DNA from 2 places in the Shewanella avicenniae genome. Region 1 is predicted to be linked to the other one. Evidence: predicted binding sites of a transcription regulator. Region 1 holds the regulator's gene; the other holds the start of a gene.

Evidence for each region. The regulator sigma-54, encoded in region 1, starts transcription at its own class of promoters, with help from an activator protein. The targets are predictions, from matches to a motif close to GTTGGCACGNNNNTNGNNT.
Region 2: a site for sigma-54 is predicted at 4,640-4,658, ahead of JYB87_RS17870 (DUF4097 family beta strand repeat-containing protein). Genes of this name have one in related genera too.

The regions. Positions count from the first base shown of each region.
Region 1 covers NZ_CP071503.1:533,344-542,133, reverse strand. The annotation lists gene mlaD (outer membrane lipid asymmetry maintenance protein MlaD) at 1-75, opposite strand, end outside; gene mlaE (lipid asymmetry maintenance ABC transporter permease subunit MlaE) at 127-909, opposite strand; gene mlaF (phospholipid ABC transporter ATP-binding protein MlaF) at 896-1,708, opposite strand; gene JYB87_RS02340 (KpsF/GutQ family sugar-phosphate isomerase) at 2,385-3,362, shown strand; gene kdsC (3-deoxy-manno-octulosonate-8-phosphatase KdsC) at 3,359-3,913, shown strand; gene lptC (LPS export ABC transporter periplasmic protein LptC) at 3,910-4,470, shown strand; gene lptA (lipopolysaccharide transport periplasmic protein LptA) at 4,457-4,987, shown strand; gene lptB (LPS export ABC transporter ATP-binding protein) at 4,984-5,712, shown strand; gene JYB87_RS02315 (RNA polymerase factor sigma-54) at 5,801-7,279, shown strand; gene hpf (ribosome hibernation promoting factor) at 7,306-7,593, shown strand; gene ptsN (PTS IIA-like nitrogen regulatory protein PtsN) at 7,596-8,039, shown strand; gene rapZ (RNase adapter RapZ) at 8,036-8,790, shown strand, end outside.
Region 2 covers NZ_CP071503.1:4,030,815-4,039,604, reverse strand. The annotation lists gene JYB87_RS17900 (Swt1 family HEPN domain-containing protein) at 40-627, opposite strand; gene JYB87_RS17895 (DUF5343 domain-containing protein) at 620-1,255, opposite strand; gene JYB87_RS17890 (hypothetical protein) at 1,774-1,977, opposite strand; gene JYB87_RS17885 (cold-shock protein) at 2,188-2,400, opposite strand; gene JYB87_RS17880 (flavin reductase family protein) at 2,828-3,466, shown strand; gene JYB87_RS17875 (DksA/TraR family C4-type zinc finger protein) at 3,476-3,742, shown strand; gene JYB87_RS17870 (DUF4097 family beta strand repeat-containing protein) at 3,840-4,580, opposite strand; gene JYB87_RS17865 (EAL domain-containing protein) at 4,899-6,950, shown strand; gene JYB87_RS17860 (M13 family metallopeptidase) at 7,051-8,790, opposite strand, start outside.

The DNA of each region.
Region 1 (8,790 bases):
CACCAAAGCTAAAAAGGCCAACAAGCCCGCCAGCAAAAACATGCCCACCAGCAACTCAATCTTTTTCGTCACCATAATCCGTTACCAATTACTCATCATTTAGCAAATATGAACGCACCGTTTGGGTTAACCAAACATCAGGGCGGTCAACAGAAAATCCAAGGCCAATACGGCCAAACTTGATTGCACCACTGTTTGGGTGGTGGCGCGGCTGATCCCTTCAGGATTAGGGGTAGAGTGATAACCGCGATACAGCGAAATCCAAGTAACTACCCAAGCAAACACCACACTCTTAATCAAACAGTTAACAATATCTTGGCGCCATTCAACCGCGGCCTGCAAAATTGACCAGAACGCACCGTCATCAATGCCTTTCCAAGAGACACCGACCAGATAGCCACCATAAACACCCACGGCAACAAACATCAATGACAGCAGCGGCATACTGATTAAGCCCGCCCAAAAACGCGGAGCAATCACTTGGCGTAACGGGTCAACGGCCATCATCTCTAAACTCGATAGCTGTTCGGTACTTTTCATCAACCCCAGTTCGGCAGTTAGCGCAGACCCCGCGCGACCAGCAAACAGCAAGGCGGTCACGACCGGGCCTAACTCGCGCAATAAACTCAGCGCCACTAGGGGGCCAAGACTTTGCTCTGTGCCAAAGTCCACCAAAATGGTATAGCCCTGAAGTGCCAATACCATCCCGATAAACAGGCCTGACACCACTACAATAATCATCGATTGCACACCGACAACATAAATCTGCTTAATCAGCAGCGGTGTGCCTTTCTTGATACGCGGCACTTGCACCAACGCACCCCATAACATTAGACCTGCTTTACCTAAGCCTCTGACGATATTAATCGCGCGAGCACCCAGCGCTGATATCGACTCAATTATTTCCACCCAACAACTCCTCTTTGTAAGCCTGTGCAGGGAAATGGAATGGCACCGGGCCATCAGGCTCGCCATCAATAAACTGGCGCAATTGTGGATTATCAGACTGATGCAACTGCGCTGGCGTACCGTGGGCGATAATGCGTTTTTCAGCAATCACATACACATAGTCAGCGATACTCAGCACTTCCGTTACGTCGTGTGACACCACGACAGATGTCAGTGATAACGCATCAGACAAGTCTTTAATCAGCTTCACCAACACGCCCATTGAAATTGGGTCTTGGCCAGCAAACGGCTCATCGTACAGCACCATTTCGGGCTCAAGCGCAATTGCGCGCGCTAACGCAGCACGGCGCTGCATCCCGCCGGATAGCTCACTTGGCATCAACTGTGCGGCACCGCGCAGACCGACCGCCTGCAACTTCATCAACACAATCCGACGAATAATCGCTTCTGGCAGTTCAGAATGTTCGCGCAATGCAAATGCCACGTTGTCGAATACATTCATGTCGGTAAATAGCGCGCCACTTTGGAACAGCATGCTCATACGCTTACGCGCTTCAAACAAGCCGTTGCGACTTAACTTATGAATATTTTGCCCATCGAACAGCACTTCACCTTTGTCTGGCGTTAACTGTCCTGCGATCAGCTTTAATAGGGTCGTTTTACCGATGCCGCTAGGGCCCATGATTGCCGTCACTTTGCCACGAGGGATTTTGAGACTGATATCGTCATAAATCACTCGCGAACCTCGACTGAAACGGAGGTTGTTGACTTCGACCAATGTGGTCTGTTCTTGGCTCATGTCTGAATCCGTTTGAAAAATCCTGAACAGGAATAGGAAATAGCGTCACTCTTCTGCGGTCGCGCGAGATGAATGAATCCATTCCGTTTCATCCCAACTTTGCTGCATGCTAGCAACTGCACTCTGAACTTGGCCTGAATGGTGGAATCACCATTCAGGCATTCGTCTGTGGGCAAAAGATTGTACGCAATTTAGTTAACCCAAACAACTGATGTCCCAAAGCCGAGCACTGCTCTTTTCATTTATCGCAAATGCGGCGACAATGCAGGGAAACAAGCAAAAGTCGATTGATATTCAGCACCATCATCTGAGTTTTGTGCAGCATAATCCTTGCGCCACAACAATTTCTAACAGAAAAAATCGACTATAATCATGCAATTATTTATTTAATTGTCAGTAGTAACGACGCAGGCCGAAAATCAATTGGCCATGGAACTGTCGCAAGAGAGTGAAGGCACGCGCCAGAGCAATGGTGGGTTCATTGTTTCACTCAAGATGGATTAACTGTAATGATGCACCTCATTGTTGCATCCATAAAATCAATTAGCGGCAGTGGCCGAATGGCAAGATGAGAACAGCGCTCTGCCGCTGAAGATGTTCCATCGCCTCCTCCGCCCACCGCATGAAATAAATTGCAGTCGCAAAAATACGATAGCTGCATTGGACGAATAAGACTATGACAGATGCAAGTCAACTGCGTCATTGGGGGCGCAAAGTTATCGATATTGAAAAGCAGGCGCTCGATAACCTGTATCAGTTTGTTGATTCAGAAGAATTTGCCCGCGCATGTCAGATGATCCTGCAATGTTCAGGTAAAGTGATCGTCATGGGCATGGGAAAATCTGGCCACATTGGCAATAAGATTTCAGCCACATTATCCAGCACCGGAACGCCAGCGTTTTTCGTGCATCCGGGCGAAGCCAGCCATGGTGACCTCGGCGTATTGAGCGATAACGATATCGTATTGACCATCTCTAATTCGGGCGAGTCACACGAAATTCTGACCTTGATGCCGGTGATAAAACGCCAAGGGATCCCAGTAATTGCCATGACGGGCAATCCAGAATCCACGATGGCGAAACATTCGCAACTGCATTTGTGCATCAAGGTGCCCGAGGAAGCCTGCCCACTCGGGCTGGCACCCACATCAAGTACCACCGCCACCTTAGTGATGGGCGATGCCATTGCAATCGCGCTGTTGCAAGCCAAAGGCTTCACCAAAGATGATTTTGCTATGTCACATCCCGGTGGTGCGCTTGGTCGTAAATTACTGCTGAAGGTGAGCGATATCATGCATAAAGGCGAAGATACGCCGATTGTGCGTGACGACATCACCATCACCGAAGCGCTCTATGAAATTTCCCGCAAAGGCTTAGGGATGACTGCCATTGTCAATCAAGACAATGAATTGGTGGGTATCTTTACCGATGGTGACTTACGCCGGGTGATTGATGCAGAAGTCAATCTCCGTCAAACCCTGATTGCTGAAGTGATGACCCGTAACTGCACCTCGGTGACCGACAGCATTTTGGCTGCTGAAGCGCTTAAAGTGATGGATGATCGCAACATCAACGGCCTGATTGTTATCGACCAACAACGCCACCCAATTGGGGCGCTCAATATGCTCGACTTAGTCAATGCGGGGGTTATGTGACACAACATACGACTTTTTACGGCCCGGTTACTGACAAGGTGTGGCAAAAGGCGCAGCAGATCCGCCTGCTGATTTGTGATGTTGATGGAGTGTTTTCTGATGGCCGCATCTATATGGGCAATCAGGGTGAGGAGCTAAAAGCGTTCCATACTCGCGACGGCTTTGGTATTAAAGCGTTGCTGTCATGCAATATTCAGGTGGCGGTGATCACCGGTAGAAAATCACAAATCGTTGAACGGCGCATGACATCCCTCGGTATTCAGCACATTTATCAAGGGATCGACAATAAACTGACCGCTTACCATGAATTGCTTGACGTTTATCAACTCAACCCAGAGCAGGTTGCTTACATCGGTGACGATATGGTTGACCTGCCAGTGATGCAACAAGTAGGCTTGGGCGTTTGCGTGGCGGATGGCCATCCACAGGTCAAACAACTGGCAGATTTTGTCACCAGTATTGGCGGTGGCTTTGGTGCCGTGCGAGAACTTGCAGATCTGTTGCTGCTCAGCCAAAATCTGCTCGATAGCGCCCACGGAATGAGTGTATGAACCGAGTAACTTTGGCCATCATTGCCTTCTTTGCCGCCGCCATCGTGTTGTATTGGCAGGTACAGAGCAAGCGAAATGAACAGCAACCCACGACGGTAAGCACCGTGGAGCGGCCTGACTATGTGGCTGATAATCTAAAAAGCGTCAGTTTCGATGAAAACGGTAAGGTGTCTACCCGAGTGTCTGCGACCCATATGGCGCACTTTGCCGATACCGACACCACGCTATTCGAAAAGCCGATTTACCATATCTATCCAGATAACGGTGATGCGCAGTGGAAAATGTCTGCCGACCAAGGGCAGCTCAATCGCACACAACATAAGGTTGTGCTACAAAATAATGTTATGATTGATGCCATTACGCCAAAAGATCCCATTCGATCATTAACGACAGAGTATTTAGAATTAGACGTGTCGACGATGATCATGACCTCGCCGGAGCAGGTCTTTATGTCAGGGAGTGGCTTTAACGCATCAGGTGTCGGACTTTATGCCGATTTAAATGCCCAGCAATTGAAACTGTTGAGCGACATTAAAGGTACTTATGAGAGCAAATAATATTCTTCTGGCCATCGTACTTAGCGCCTCGAGTCTGATGGCAACTGCCGCGGACATCAACTTACAACAAGAGGTAAAGATTAAGTCCGCCACTCAATTTGCTGATCTCAAAAATAAACGTGTCGTCTATGGCGGCCCAGTGTTGGTGACTCAAGGCTTGTTAACACTTAAAGCCGACGAATTGAGTGCCACCTCGCCAGAAAAAGATCAAGACCGTGTGCTGATTGCCACCGGCAAACCAGCTACTTTCACCCAAAAGCAAGAAGATGGCACGCTGACCACCGCTCGCGCCAATGAAATTCAGTTCAACATCAACCAACGCGTGTTGACCCTGATCGGTATGGCCAAGGTAGAGCAAGGCAGCAGCATGTCCTCAGCGGATAAGATCATTTACGATCTGAACAAGCAGCAGCTGCAAGCGATTGGTAGTGACCAAGAGCAAGTCACCACAGTTATCCGTCCAGATAATCTCCCTAAAGAGCCAACGCCGCCGAAAACCGAGCAGGAGCAGCCATGACCAGCGTTTTAAAAGCGACCAATCTGGCCAAGAGCTATAAAAAACGTTCGGTAGTAAAAGATGTTAGCTTACAGGTAAACACCGGACAGATCGTTGGTTTGCTCGGTCCTAACGGTGCGGGCAAAACCACCACCTTCTACATGGTGGTCGGCTTAGTACAGAGTGACCATGGCCGTATTTTTATTGATCAAGATGATCTGACCTTAGATCCAATGCACCTGCGGGCGCGTAAAGGGATTGGTTATCTGCCGCAAGAGGCGAGTATTTTTCGCAAACTCTCAGTGCGCGATAACATTATGGCCGTTCTTGAAGTCCGCAAAGGATTAAGCAACGAAGAACGCGAAGCCATTCTTGAACAGCTGCTCGAAGAGTTTCATATCACCCACATCCGTGACAGCTTGGGGATGGCGTTATCGGGTGGAGAACGGCGCCGCGTTGAGATAGCACGCGCGTTAGCGGCTGATCCAAAATTCATTTTATTGGACGAACCTTTTGCGGGCGTAGATCCAATTTCTGTTATCGATATCAAGAAAATCATCGAACAACTCAAGTCTCGAGGACTGGGTGTCTTGATTACCGATCATAACGTGCGCGAAACTCTGGATGTGTGCGAACACGCCTACATCGTCAGCCATGGGCAGCTGATTGCAGAAGGCACACCCGCCGAGATCCTCGACAACCAACAGGTGCGAGCAGTGTACTTAGGGGAACAATTCAGGCTATAGTACGGTGGTGGGGACAAATAAATTTCATAAAACTACCAACTCTTTGTGGTTGTTTTAATACATAATTTTTGGGGATTAGCAGTCAACAATGAAAGCGTCACTTCAGCTTAAGCTGGGTCAACAATTAACTATGACACCGCAACTGCAGCAGGCAATTCGTCTACTGCAATTGTCGTCGCTTGAGCTGCAGCAGGAAATTCAACAAGCACTCGATTCCAACCCGATGTTGGAGATTAATGACGATGTTGATGTTGATAACAATGACGCGGGGCTTGAAGCGGATAACCGCGAACGTGACAGTGAACAAGAGCTGTCAGAGTCGATAGAAGACAGTTCGTCCGTTGAAACCAGTGATGCGCTTAATAGCCAAGAGCTCCCTGAAGAACTGCCAATGGACACCACTTGGGACGAGGTTTTCACCGCTGCGCCCAACACGTCATCTGGCGTCGTCCGTGACGATGACATGCCGTTTCAAGGTGAAACTAGCGAAGGCTTGCATGAGCATTTGGAATGGCAAAAAAACCTCACACCATTTTCAGAAACCGATGAAGCAATTGCTACCGCGATTATTGAAGCCATTGACGAGCGTGGCTATTTAACCCAATCAGCTGAAGAAATTATTGAAGCGCTGGGCTTAGATGATATCGAAGTGGATGAAGTTGAAGCCGTGCTGAAGCGCATTCAACACTTTGATCCCGTGGGAGTTGCCGCGCGCGATTTACGCGAATGTTTGCTGATCCAATTATCACAATTCAGTGACGACGTACCGCATTTGGCCAATGCCAAAATGCTCATCGATGAGTACCTCGATCTGATCGCCGCCAAAGATTACCGCACCTTGATGCGCAAAACGCGCCTTAAGGAAGAAGAGTTACGTGACGCAATCGTTCTCATCCAAACGTTAAATCCTCGCCCAGGATTAACCATCCAAGAGTCTGAAGATGAATATGTCATTCCAGACGTGACGGTATGGAAGAAAAACGGGCGCTGGGTGGTTGAACTCAACCCAGATTGCATGCCAAAAATCAGCATCAATCAGCAGTATGCCACGATGGCACGTAGCGTGCGCAGCCAGTCAGATAGCCAATTTATTCGTGGTCATCTGCAAGAAGCTAAATGGTTTATCAAGAGTTTGGAAAGCCGTAACGACACCCTGCTTAAAGTCGCTAATTGCATCGTTCAATTTCAGCAAGGCTTCTTCGAATATGGTGAAGAAGCGATGAAACCTATGGTGCTCAACGATATTGCCGAAGCGGTAGAAATGCATGAATCGACCATTTCGCGGGTCACCACCCAGAAATACATGCACACCCCTCGCGGCATTTTTGAACTAAAATATTTCTTCTCTAGCCATGTAGGTACTGACGATGGCGGCGAGTGTTCTTCAACAGCCATTCGTGCTTTCATCAAAAAGCTGGTTGCCGCGGAGAACCCTAAAAAGCCGTTAAGCGACAGTAAAATGGCGCAATTGCTTGCCGAACAAGGCATTAATGTCGCGAGACGAACAATCGCTAAGTATCGGGAAGCAATGCTAATTCCGCCGTCAAATCAGCGGAAGAGCCTTTAAAAGCCCGACAATCGGAGGAGTCAACGATGCAAATTAATCTTGCAGGAAAACAACTTGAGATCACCGATTCTTTACGTAGCTACGTTGAGAGCAAATTTGCAAAGCTTGAACGCCATTTCGAACAGATCAATAATGTCCACATTGTCCTCGCTGTTGAAAAAGCACTACAGATAGCAGAAGCCAAGCTGCACCTTTCCGGCGGCGAAGTATTTGCAACCTCTCAACACGACGACATGTACGCCGCCATTGACATCCTCATTGATAAATTGGATCGTCAGGTCATTAAACACAAAGAAAAGCTGACAAAACACTAACGATGGAACTTAGGACCATCCTGCGGCCGGAGTGTACCACCTGTGCGACTCCGGGCAGTAAGAAAAAGGTACTGGAGCTCATCAGCGATCTCGCAGCAGCCCAGTATCCCGACCTATCCTCTCAAGCCATTTTTGAAAGTCTTTTGGCTCGCGAGCGTATGGGCAGTACAGGAATCGGTAACGGTATTGCGATCCCGCATGGTCGTTTGCCGGATATTGACACGCCCGTTGCGGTATTAATCAAGTGTGAAGAGGCCATTCCTTTTGACGCGATTGATAATCAACCGGTGGATATTTTGTTCGCACTTATTGTGCCAGCAGATCAATGTCAGCAACACCTGAGCACGCTCTCCGCCATGGCGGAAAAGCTAAGCGATAAACAAGTGCTCAAGCAGCTTCGTAAGGCTGAGAACGAGCAAGAACTTTATCAGGTAATCACCGCATGAAGTTGGCCATAGTCTCCGGTCGTTCAGGTTCAGGAAAATCTGTAGCCCTGCGCGTATTAGAGGATATGGGCTATTACTGTGTTGACAACTTGCCATTACAGATGATTGGCGATCTGCTAGTAAATCTGCGAGGCAGCAATGAGTTCGTCGCTATCAGTGTTGACGTGCGCAACTTACCCAACCAAGATAAGTTACTTGAAAGTCAGCTTGCGAAACTCCCCGAAGGCACAGAGGTCATCAGTTTTTTCCTCAATGCATCCGACAAAGTATTAATCAAGCGCTATAGTGAAACCCGCCGTTTACATCCGCTCTCCAAGCGTCATAAATCGTTAAAAGAGGCGATTGAAGAGGAAGGTGAACTGCTAGAGCCTATCTCGCAGTTGATGGATCATTATCTTGATACCTCAACTTCCAACATCTATGAATTAAGCGACACTGTGCGTGAAATTCTGCTGGGCACCTCTACCAAAGAACTGGTAATTAACTTTGAGTCGTTTGGGTTTAAACATGGGGTGCCAACCGAAGCTGATTTTGTGTTTGATGTCAGGTTCCTACCGAACCCGCACTGGGAAGTCAGTCTTAGGCCATACACTGGCTTAGATGAACCGGTGCAGGAGTTTTTGTCACGCCAACCGCTAGTCAATAAGCTCATCTGGCAGATTGAAAACCTGTTTGAGACTTGGTTGCCGCATCTTGAACGCAATAACCGCAGTTATCTCACCATCGCTATTGGTTGTACTGGTGGGCAACA
Region 2 (8,790 bases), 700 kb from region 1:
CGCAGCGAGTAATTTTTCCGTGTGCAGCAAATTGTTAGGCTACAAGCCGATGACCCTGTTCCAATCTGCTATATACATATATATGCGGTTGAACTCACTTGGAAGAAGCATTCGATTGTGCGCAATGAAATTTCGTGATTTTTCCAGTTCTTCCATCCGCTGCTTCAGCCAATGCTGCGAAGGCATGATATCTTCAAAGAAAGACCACTTTTCGATAATTATCGCTGCTAACATCCCAAAATCTACGAAACCTAGAAGATCTTCCTTTTCACCTTCCAGCCACGAATCTTTAAACGCAGTTTCTTGCCTAGATTGAGCATGTCCTTTAACTTTGTTAGGTAATTTTTCCCACCAATCCACACCTTCGTTTTCCTCTAGTGTTGATCTGATCAAAGATCTGACTTCATTCTCGAAGCAGTGTAATAAAGCATATAGCCTTGCCATTTCTATTGCATTATTACGACGACTAATACTGAAAGGCGCAATTTGTTCAGCCAATAGCTTTTCATCTGCAGCTGATAAATCAGCACCAATTTGAATCCCAGCCTTCTGAAAGCTAGTTGCTTCAGATTCAAACATCAGACCCCGAAACAAAAAGTCTCGCAAATCCTTCTTATAGCTATCCAAGCAAATGCTCCTTCAGGGATTTGAATATTGAGTTATATACCTCAATGTCTTTTGTGGCTGGAAGATGAATCTGTATATTGTAATGTAAGCTCGGTTGAACACCAGACACAGGAACTTGCAATACTGATTCTGGTTGAGCTTGTGTGGCTGTCTTGTCTTCATCACCAACTTCTAGAGTTTTTTCAACTTTCGCTGTAGCTTTTGGTGAATGATCAATATCTGAAATTGCAAGTAACCCAAAAAAGGTTTTTGCCATTAGCTCTGCGGGCCGATCTTTAGCATTGTGGGTACTCTTGAATTTCCCTTCAATAAGATTTTTATCAGCATCTTTCGGGTGTGACTTTATAAGAAACAAGTCAGAATAAGCTTCTTTAACTGCCTCTCCCATGATTTGACGAGATTGTGATTTATCCCTGTAATCATGATATCTATTGGTTGGCGCACCTCCGGGGGTCAAAAAACCTAGTGCCTTGAGAATCGGAATAAACGCTCGATGGTTTGTTGAGGCAAAACCAATGTCTTTAAGGTGTTGCTGAGTAAATGTTGAAGGCGCTTGTCCTTCCTGAATTTTTTGGAAAAATTCAGAAATTTGTCCGTAGACTTGCGTGTATACACTTGGAAGTGCCATACATTCTCCTTAATTAATTGAATAGCCTAACATTTTATTCGTGCGCATGCGCGTTTATCACGTTAGACCAATGAAAACTGGCACAGTTAACTATCAGTATGTAATGAACTTATCAGCGTTTTTCTAAATTCACCATCCGGAAAAACGCGCATGCGCGTTTCCCAAACCTATTATCTACCCCATAGGTTTTATAATTTCATGATTTTAATGATATTTATTAATATTGGAATGTGAAAACGCGCACGAAGTTGGGATTAAAATCGTCATGATTTCAATATGACTGTATGCCCGTCCAGCTTTTAGGCATTGCATGGAGTTGCAATATTTGAGTTGTATAGAGACAAATGTCATAGCGAACGGCGGGTGCAGCGATGCCCCACGCTACTGAGTAGCGTTAGGGGGTATCGGTTTTGTGGGGATGTCTCACGAAAGTTTCCGTGTTAGCAATGGCAGTGGGTGAGCTGCATGCTGGTTATCAATGGCATGGCATGTGCCACGCAAAGATGGGGTGGTGGGACCTAGTTGTGCTGCGTAAAGAACTTTTCTGCTTTGGCAAATAGACTGTCACAGAGCCGTTGTTGCTGTAGTTGCTCGTCAGAACCATCATCCATCGAATCTAACAAAGTCTTCGCTTCTTGATATTCTTTAACCATAGATTCAAATTTTTCTTCATGGTTATTTTTACGCGCTTTGCTTTGATTTACATTTCGCATCTTTTTCATTATAAGCCTCTTAAATAAAAGCTATCAAAATAATATATTAGAAAATTTAGCTCAGTAGTTAATGCTGCTAAATTTGATATTTAACATTTAATTTGATAGTGGATTAAGCATTGGCGGACTAATTATAAAGTTAGGCTAAAAAATAAATGCCATAAATTCCTACATCACATCTAAGAAAATGTGATGCAAGAATATATTGGAAATGGTCACTTATGCGGCGGCGACGTTTGTCGCTTGTGGGCCTTTGGCGCCAGCTTCTACCGTAAACGATACTTTTTGACCATCAGTTAAGGTTTTAAAACCTTCTGAAATGATAGACTTAAAGTGAACAAATAGGTCGGCGCCACCGTTGTCAGGTGAGATAAAACCAAAGCCTTTTGATTCGTTAAACCATTTTACTGAACCAGTCATTTTTGTAGACATATATACCTCGTTAATTATTAAAGAGTCGAAAACTGAGGCTATAAAATGGAATATAAAGAAAAAGTGACTGCCGGAGTTGAATAACGAAATATATCGAAAGAAAACTATAAGAAGACTTGGACTAAATTTTTCATCAATAGCTCATGTTTTTGAGCTGAGTGCACTATACAGTGTTTGGTAGAAATAGATAGCACTATTTACGTAATTAAAATAATTCGATTCAAATAATTTTTAATTTAGCGTCATTTTAAGATGTTATGCGTGGTGTGTATGGCCGTGTGTGAACTCACATGTCTCCATGGGTGACTGCTATTGCTGGGCTAGATAAACTTGAATCTGAGCGTCATCGCCCATACTCAGATAAGTAGGCCGCAATTTGAAAAGTCACCTAGTGTGATTGATAAATCCCACCATTCAGGAGATCCGTATGTCGAGTCAGTTTCACTTTTATCAGCCCAAGCAAGATCATGGCTTGCTGCATAATCCGCTGAAGTCGATTATTGCGCCGCGGCCGATTGGGTGGATTTCTAGTTGTAATGCAGCCGGTGTGGCGAACCTTGCACCTTATAGTTTTTTCAACGTGTTTGCCGATTCGCCGCCGATCATTGGCTTTTGCAGCTCGGGTTGGAAAGACAGTGTGGCCAATATTGAGCAGACGGGGGAGTTTTGCTGGAATCTGGCCACTAAGCCATTGGCACAGCAGATGAATATTAGCTGTGCAGATGTGGCGAATACGGTGGATGAGTTTGAGTTAGCGGGGCTTGCAAAAGCGCCGTCGCAGTTGGTTAACGTACCGCGGGTGGCCGCGAGTCCTGCATCGTTTGAGTGTAAGCTGACCCAGTTGATTCGGTTGGAAACTGCCGATAAGCAACTTATGGATAACTGGTTGGTACTCGGTGAGGTGGTGGGCGTGCATATTGATAAAACCTTTATCAAAGATGGCGTGTATCAAACTATTGCTGCAGAACCGATATTGCGTGCCGGTGGGCCGACCAGCTATTTTGGTGTGAGCGCCGAGACTGAGTTTCACATGACGCGGCCATCGATACGTGATATCGCACCTTAGGAGAAAGTTATGGCATCGGGTTGGGCACAAGATGGTGCCGATTTGCAGCAGATAGAAAGCACGGTGGAAGATGGTGTGAGCCGTGTACGGCAGGCGATCCCCAAAGGTGAAAGCCTGCGTGAATGCGAAGAGTGTGGCGAGCCTATTCCTGAAGCGCGGCGGCAGGCGATGGCGGGTGTGCGCTTGTGTCTCAATTGCCAAGCGGAACAAGACAAACATGCGGCGCGTTTTGCGGGTTACAATCGCCGCGGCTCTAAAGACAGTCAGTTACGCTAATCTTATTGATGGTGAGCCTTGGTTATTTGTGGGCTTATGCTGTTTTCACTGAATGTAAAAGGCCAGCACGTGGCTGACCTCTCGAATAAAGTACACGTTAATTAACGCTCACTTCTCCGGCGATATCGCGATAACTCACCTCGCCTGAGCCTGACTCGGTAATATTGAGCGCGTTGGCATGGGTAACACTGATGCCACCTGAGCCATCATGAATGGTCACTTTGCCGGCCACTTGGCTGACCTCAATCGAACCGGAACCATCATCAATCTTCACATCGCCAGCGCAGTCGCGAATGGTGATACTGCCGGAGCCATCTTCGAGTGCGATATTGCCGCTGATATTGCGCAACTCAATGCTGCCGGAACCATCGAGGATAACTAAGTTATTGCCGCCATCGATGTGCAAACTGCCAGAGCCGTCATCAATCTTCATATCGCTGTGCATGTTCTTGATGGCGATGGCGCCAGAGCCATCGTCTACAGAGAGGGTCATTTCAGCCGGTACGGTCAGTACTACATCTATGTAAGGCGATTTGCCCCAGCTAACATTGCCATTAAACTGCGCGACGAAATGTGCCTTACCCTGTTCGAGCTGCAAGCTTAATTCCGGTTCTGCATCTGTGCTGCGATAGATGTCTGCTTCAACCTGAATCTCTTTTTGCCCTTCCACGCCGATAATTCGCAGGTCGCCTGCGCCCGTTTCAGCATGCAGTGCCTTAATTTGGCTGGCATCTAACACCAAGCTGCGGTGTTCGTGTTCAAGGGCGTGTGCGTTAAAGCCCCAACCTGCCATCAGTAATGCTGCGCCAGAGAGCGCCAGTAATGTGTTGTTGTGCATTGTGTTGATCCTTTATTAGCTGAGCGCACCCAGCGATTCCTAAAAACTTACTCATCACATAGCGAATAGCATGCCAAAAAATTACATCAATTATATCAATGTGTTGTGGTTTTAGTGTGTTACGATGACTCAAGCAGTTAGTGAATTCCACCCAATGTTGGTCAATTTAGCATTTGTCACAGTGCAGATTAATTAATCAACTTAGTCGAATAGTGGCGCTTGTTAGCGTTGCAGCGACTAAACTAATCAAGATAATGTGGGGAATAGCGAAATCGCTAATGCAGAATCGCAGAACACGGATGTAGCGAGGGGTTAAGCATGCAACAACGGCTGGATAAAAATCCGGATCTTTTACATCAGCATTGGTGGCGTGGCACGCTCACCTACATTTTAGCGCTGGTCATTATCGCCCTACTTGCATTGTTATCTCATTATTTGGTGCAGAGCATTGTCGATCAGCAAGAATCGACGGCTCGAGTGGTGAATATTGCCGGGCGGCAGCGAATGTTGTCGCAGCGGATCACCCTGTTTGCCAGTGAACTGCGTCAAACCCGAACTGAAGAATTACACGGTGCTGAGCTGGCTTCCTACTATGATGCGATAAGTACCATGAGTACGATGCATTACGCCTTAATGAACGGTGCCAGTTCGCTCAATATCCCCACGCCAAGCTCTAATGCAATTAAAGCGATGTTTAACCAGCCCCCGACGAATCTGCATCAAAAGGTGACGGAATTTCTCGTCTTAGCTGAGCGAGTCGTAGATGCTTCATTGGACATGTCGCAACGAAACGAAGCATATAAGCAGCTTCGGCAAGCGGCGCGGGCCGAAATGCTACAGTCGCTTGATGCAGTCGTGTTGCAGTTTCAACGAGAAAGTGAAGCGGCAATTTCGCAGTTGCAACGTTATAACCGTCTTTCACTCGGCGGTATGTTGCTGACCCTGTTAATCGAGGCCTTGTTTATCTTTCGTCCGCTGCTGTTGTCACTCTATCGTCGTGAGCAGGAATATCACGCATTGCTGGCGGATATGGATGAGGAGATTGCTGAGCAGATCCAGTTCCAAACCTTCAATGATCCGCTAACTCATCTACCCAATCGGTTGTCTATACTCGAAAAAATCCAATCTTACATAGAGTTAGCTCAGCATAATCATTCTCAAGTCATTGTGATTTACATCGGCGTTGACCGTTTCAAAGACATTAACGATAGCCTTGGGCATGATCAGGGCGATCTGTTTTTAGTGGATTTGGGGGAACGTTTGGCAAACGTCGCGGAGTCTAATCGTGGCACTGTGGCGCGGATGGCGAGCGATGAATTTGCCATTGTGCTTGAACAAGATGACGAGAAACTGGAGTTAGTGCAGTTGATGCATCAGTTATCAAAATCGATTTCGCAGCCATATGAGCATAATGAACGTGTTTTGCAGGTAACCGCTTCGCTCGGGTTAGCGGTTTACGCCAATGATGGTGAAGACGCCAATACGCTAGTGATGCATGCCAACCACGCGATGCGTATCGCCAAAGAGGATGGCGGCAGCTGTTTTCGCTTCTTCCAGCCTGCCATGACAATTAAGATGACCCGCAGAATTCAGTTAGAACATGAACTGCGTCAAGCGCTAAATGCCGAAGGTCAGTTGATGTTGTTCTATCAACCCAAAGTGTCGTTAAAAACCGGCGAGATTATTGGGGTGGAAGCGCTCATACGTTGGCGGCATCCTGAAGAGGGTATGTTGTCACCGGCGGAGTTTATTCCCATTGCCGAGGATTCAGGGCTGATTGTAGAGCTTGGCGATTGGGTGTTGGTACAAGCCATGTGGCAGCTCAGAGAGTGGCAAAAGCAAGATATCTACCTTGAAATGGCGATTAACGTGTCGGTAAAACAGCTGATGCGGCGCAATATCAGTGATCGCTTGCTGGCGTTGGCGGAGCAGATGGATATTGAACCGCGCTATGTGCAGATTGAGATTACCGAAAGCAACATCATGGACAATATGAGCCAAATTATGGGGCAATTGGTCGATATCGAGAAAAATGGCTTTGTCTTGGCGATTGATGACTTTGGCACTGGCCATTCGAGCTTGGCACGGCTGCGCGATCTGCCCTTCAAAGTGCTTAAAATTGACCGCTCATTTGTAATGAACGCGGTAACCGATGCGAAAGATCAGCAGCTAGTGGCGGCGATTGTCGATATTGGTCATTCACTCAATAAAACCGTAATCGCCGAAGGGGTCGAAACCACTGAGCAGCAAAAGTTGCTGCAAAGCTTGGGCTGTGAAGAGGGGCAAGGGTATCTCTACGCCAAACCCAATTCGGCCAAACAGCTTGCCAGCATGCTGCAACAACGCAAAATTGCCCTCGAGCCCCGTTAGTCCATTCGGCGTAGTATTCGCGTATTTCATCGCAAGCAGATCAACAAAAAGCGCACTCAAGGTGCGCTTTTGTCGGTGTTGGTTTCGCCCATCGGGCGGCTTACCAGATTTTTACCCGTTGTTCAGGTGCGATATACAGCTTGTCGCCTGGCTTAACATCAAAGGCTTGATACCAAGCATCCAAGTTACGCACGGTCAGCGCACGGTACATGCCCGGTGCATGGCCGTCGGTGGCAATACGTTGGCGCAGCGCTGCATCACGCATCTTGGTCGCCCATGTTTGCGCAAAGCCGATAAAGAAGCGTTGATCGCCGGTGTAGCCATCAATCACTGGGGCTGGTTTACCATTGAGTGAAGCATGGTAAGCATCCAGTGCGGCGGCAAGCCCTGCTACGTCAGCAATGTTTTCACCCAAGGTCAGCTTGCCGTTCACGTGCAGATCTGGGAAAGGTGCATAGGTATCAAACTGGGCTGCCAGCGCTTCGCCTTGCTCTGCAAAACGGGCAAAGTCAGCTTTGGTCCACCAGTTACGCATTGCGCCGGTTGAGTCAAAGGCTGCACCGTTGTTATCAAAGCTATGGCTGATTTCATGGCCGATTACCGCACCAATCGCGCCATAGTTGTAGGCATCTTCTGCGCTGGCATCAAAGAACGGCGCTTGCAGAATCCCAGCTGGAAAGTTCAGCGCGTTTTGTACTGGCAGGTTCACCGCGTTCACAATCTGCGGGATCATCCACCATTCGCGTTTATCTTGTGGCTTACCAATTTTGGCTAACTGTTGGGTGTAGCGATATTGCTCACCGGCAACCGCATTGGCGTAGGCATTGCTGGCGGTGACGGAATAGCTGCTGTAGTCCGGCCATTTATCTGGGTAGCCAACGCCCACTACGAGCGTGTTTACTTTGGCCAAAGCTTCTTTTTGGGTACTTGGCGCCATCCAATCCAACGCGGCAACACGGTTGTAGAAGGCATGGATAATGTTATCCACCATGTGGCTCACTTTGGCTTTGGCTGCCGCAGGGAAGTAGCGCTCAACATAATCTTGGCCGACAGCATCGCCTAAGTAGGCATCTAAGGCACTGAGCGCGCGTTTATCGCGGCTGCGTTGTTGTGGTGTGCCTGACAGTGTGGTGCCGTAAAAATCAAAGTGTGCTTGGTCTAGCGCTGTTGGCAGCACATCGGTGTGGCTATTGATTTGGTGGAACACTAACCAATCTTGCCACGCTTGCAATGGCTCGCTGGCCACCAGTTTTGATAACGCCGGAATGGCACCTGCGTGGTAGGCGTCAAAGCGGTTTTGCTGACCTAACTTAGCGGCACTAAAGAAGGCGTTCCAGTCAATGCCGGGGGCTTTTTTGTCAAAATCAGCACGACTCCACACCACTGAGGCTTTGGTGAAGTCTTCGCTGTCTTCACGGCTCACGTGTGCGCGGGCAATTTTGTTTTCAAGGGCGAAGATGCGATCCGCTTTGGCGGCGGCATCATCGACACCCGCAAGGGTGAGCAACTGTTTGATGTAGGCATGGTATTGCTGGCGCAGTTGCACCATTTTCGGGTCATCAGACAGATAGTATTGGCGTTCAGGTAAGCCCAAACCGCCTTGCAGAATGTAAGGTAACACTTCCCCTGGGGTGGCTAGACCTTGGGTGACAAACAGGCCGAACAGGTTTTCAGTGGCGTAGTGGGTGGCGTTGAGCGGATCGACGTCAGCGCGCAGGTTGGCACCCAAAACGCCTGACAGTTGCTGCACATTGCTGATGGCGGCATAGCGGGCAAAGTCTGCGGCCAGCGGTTGCATACCGGCGGCATCAATCGCTTTAGTGTTGACGTAGGCCTGGTA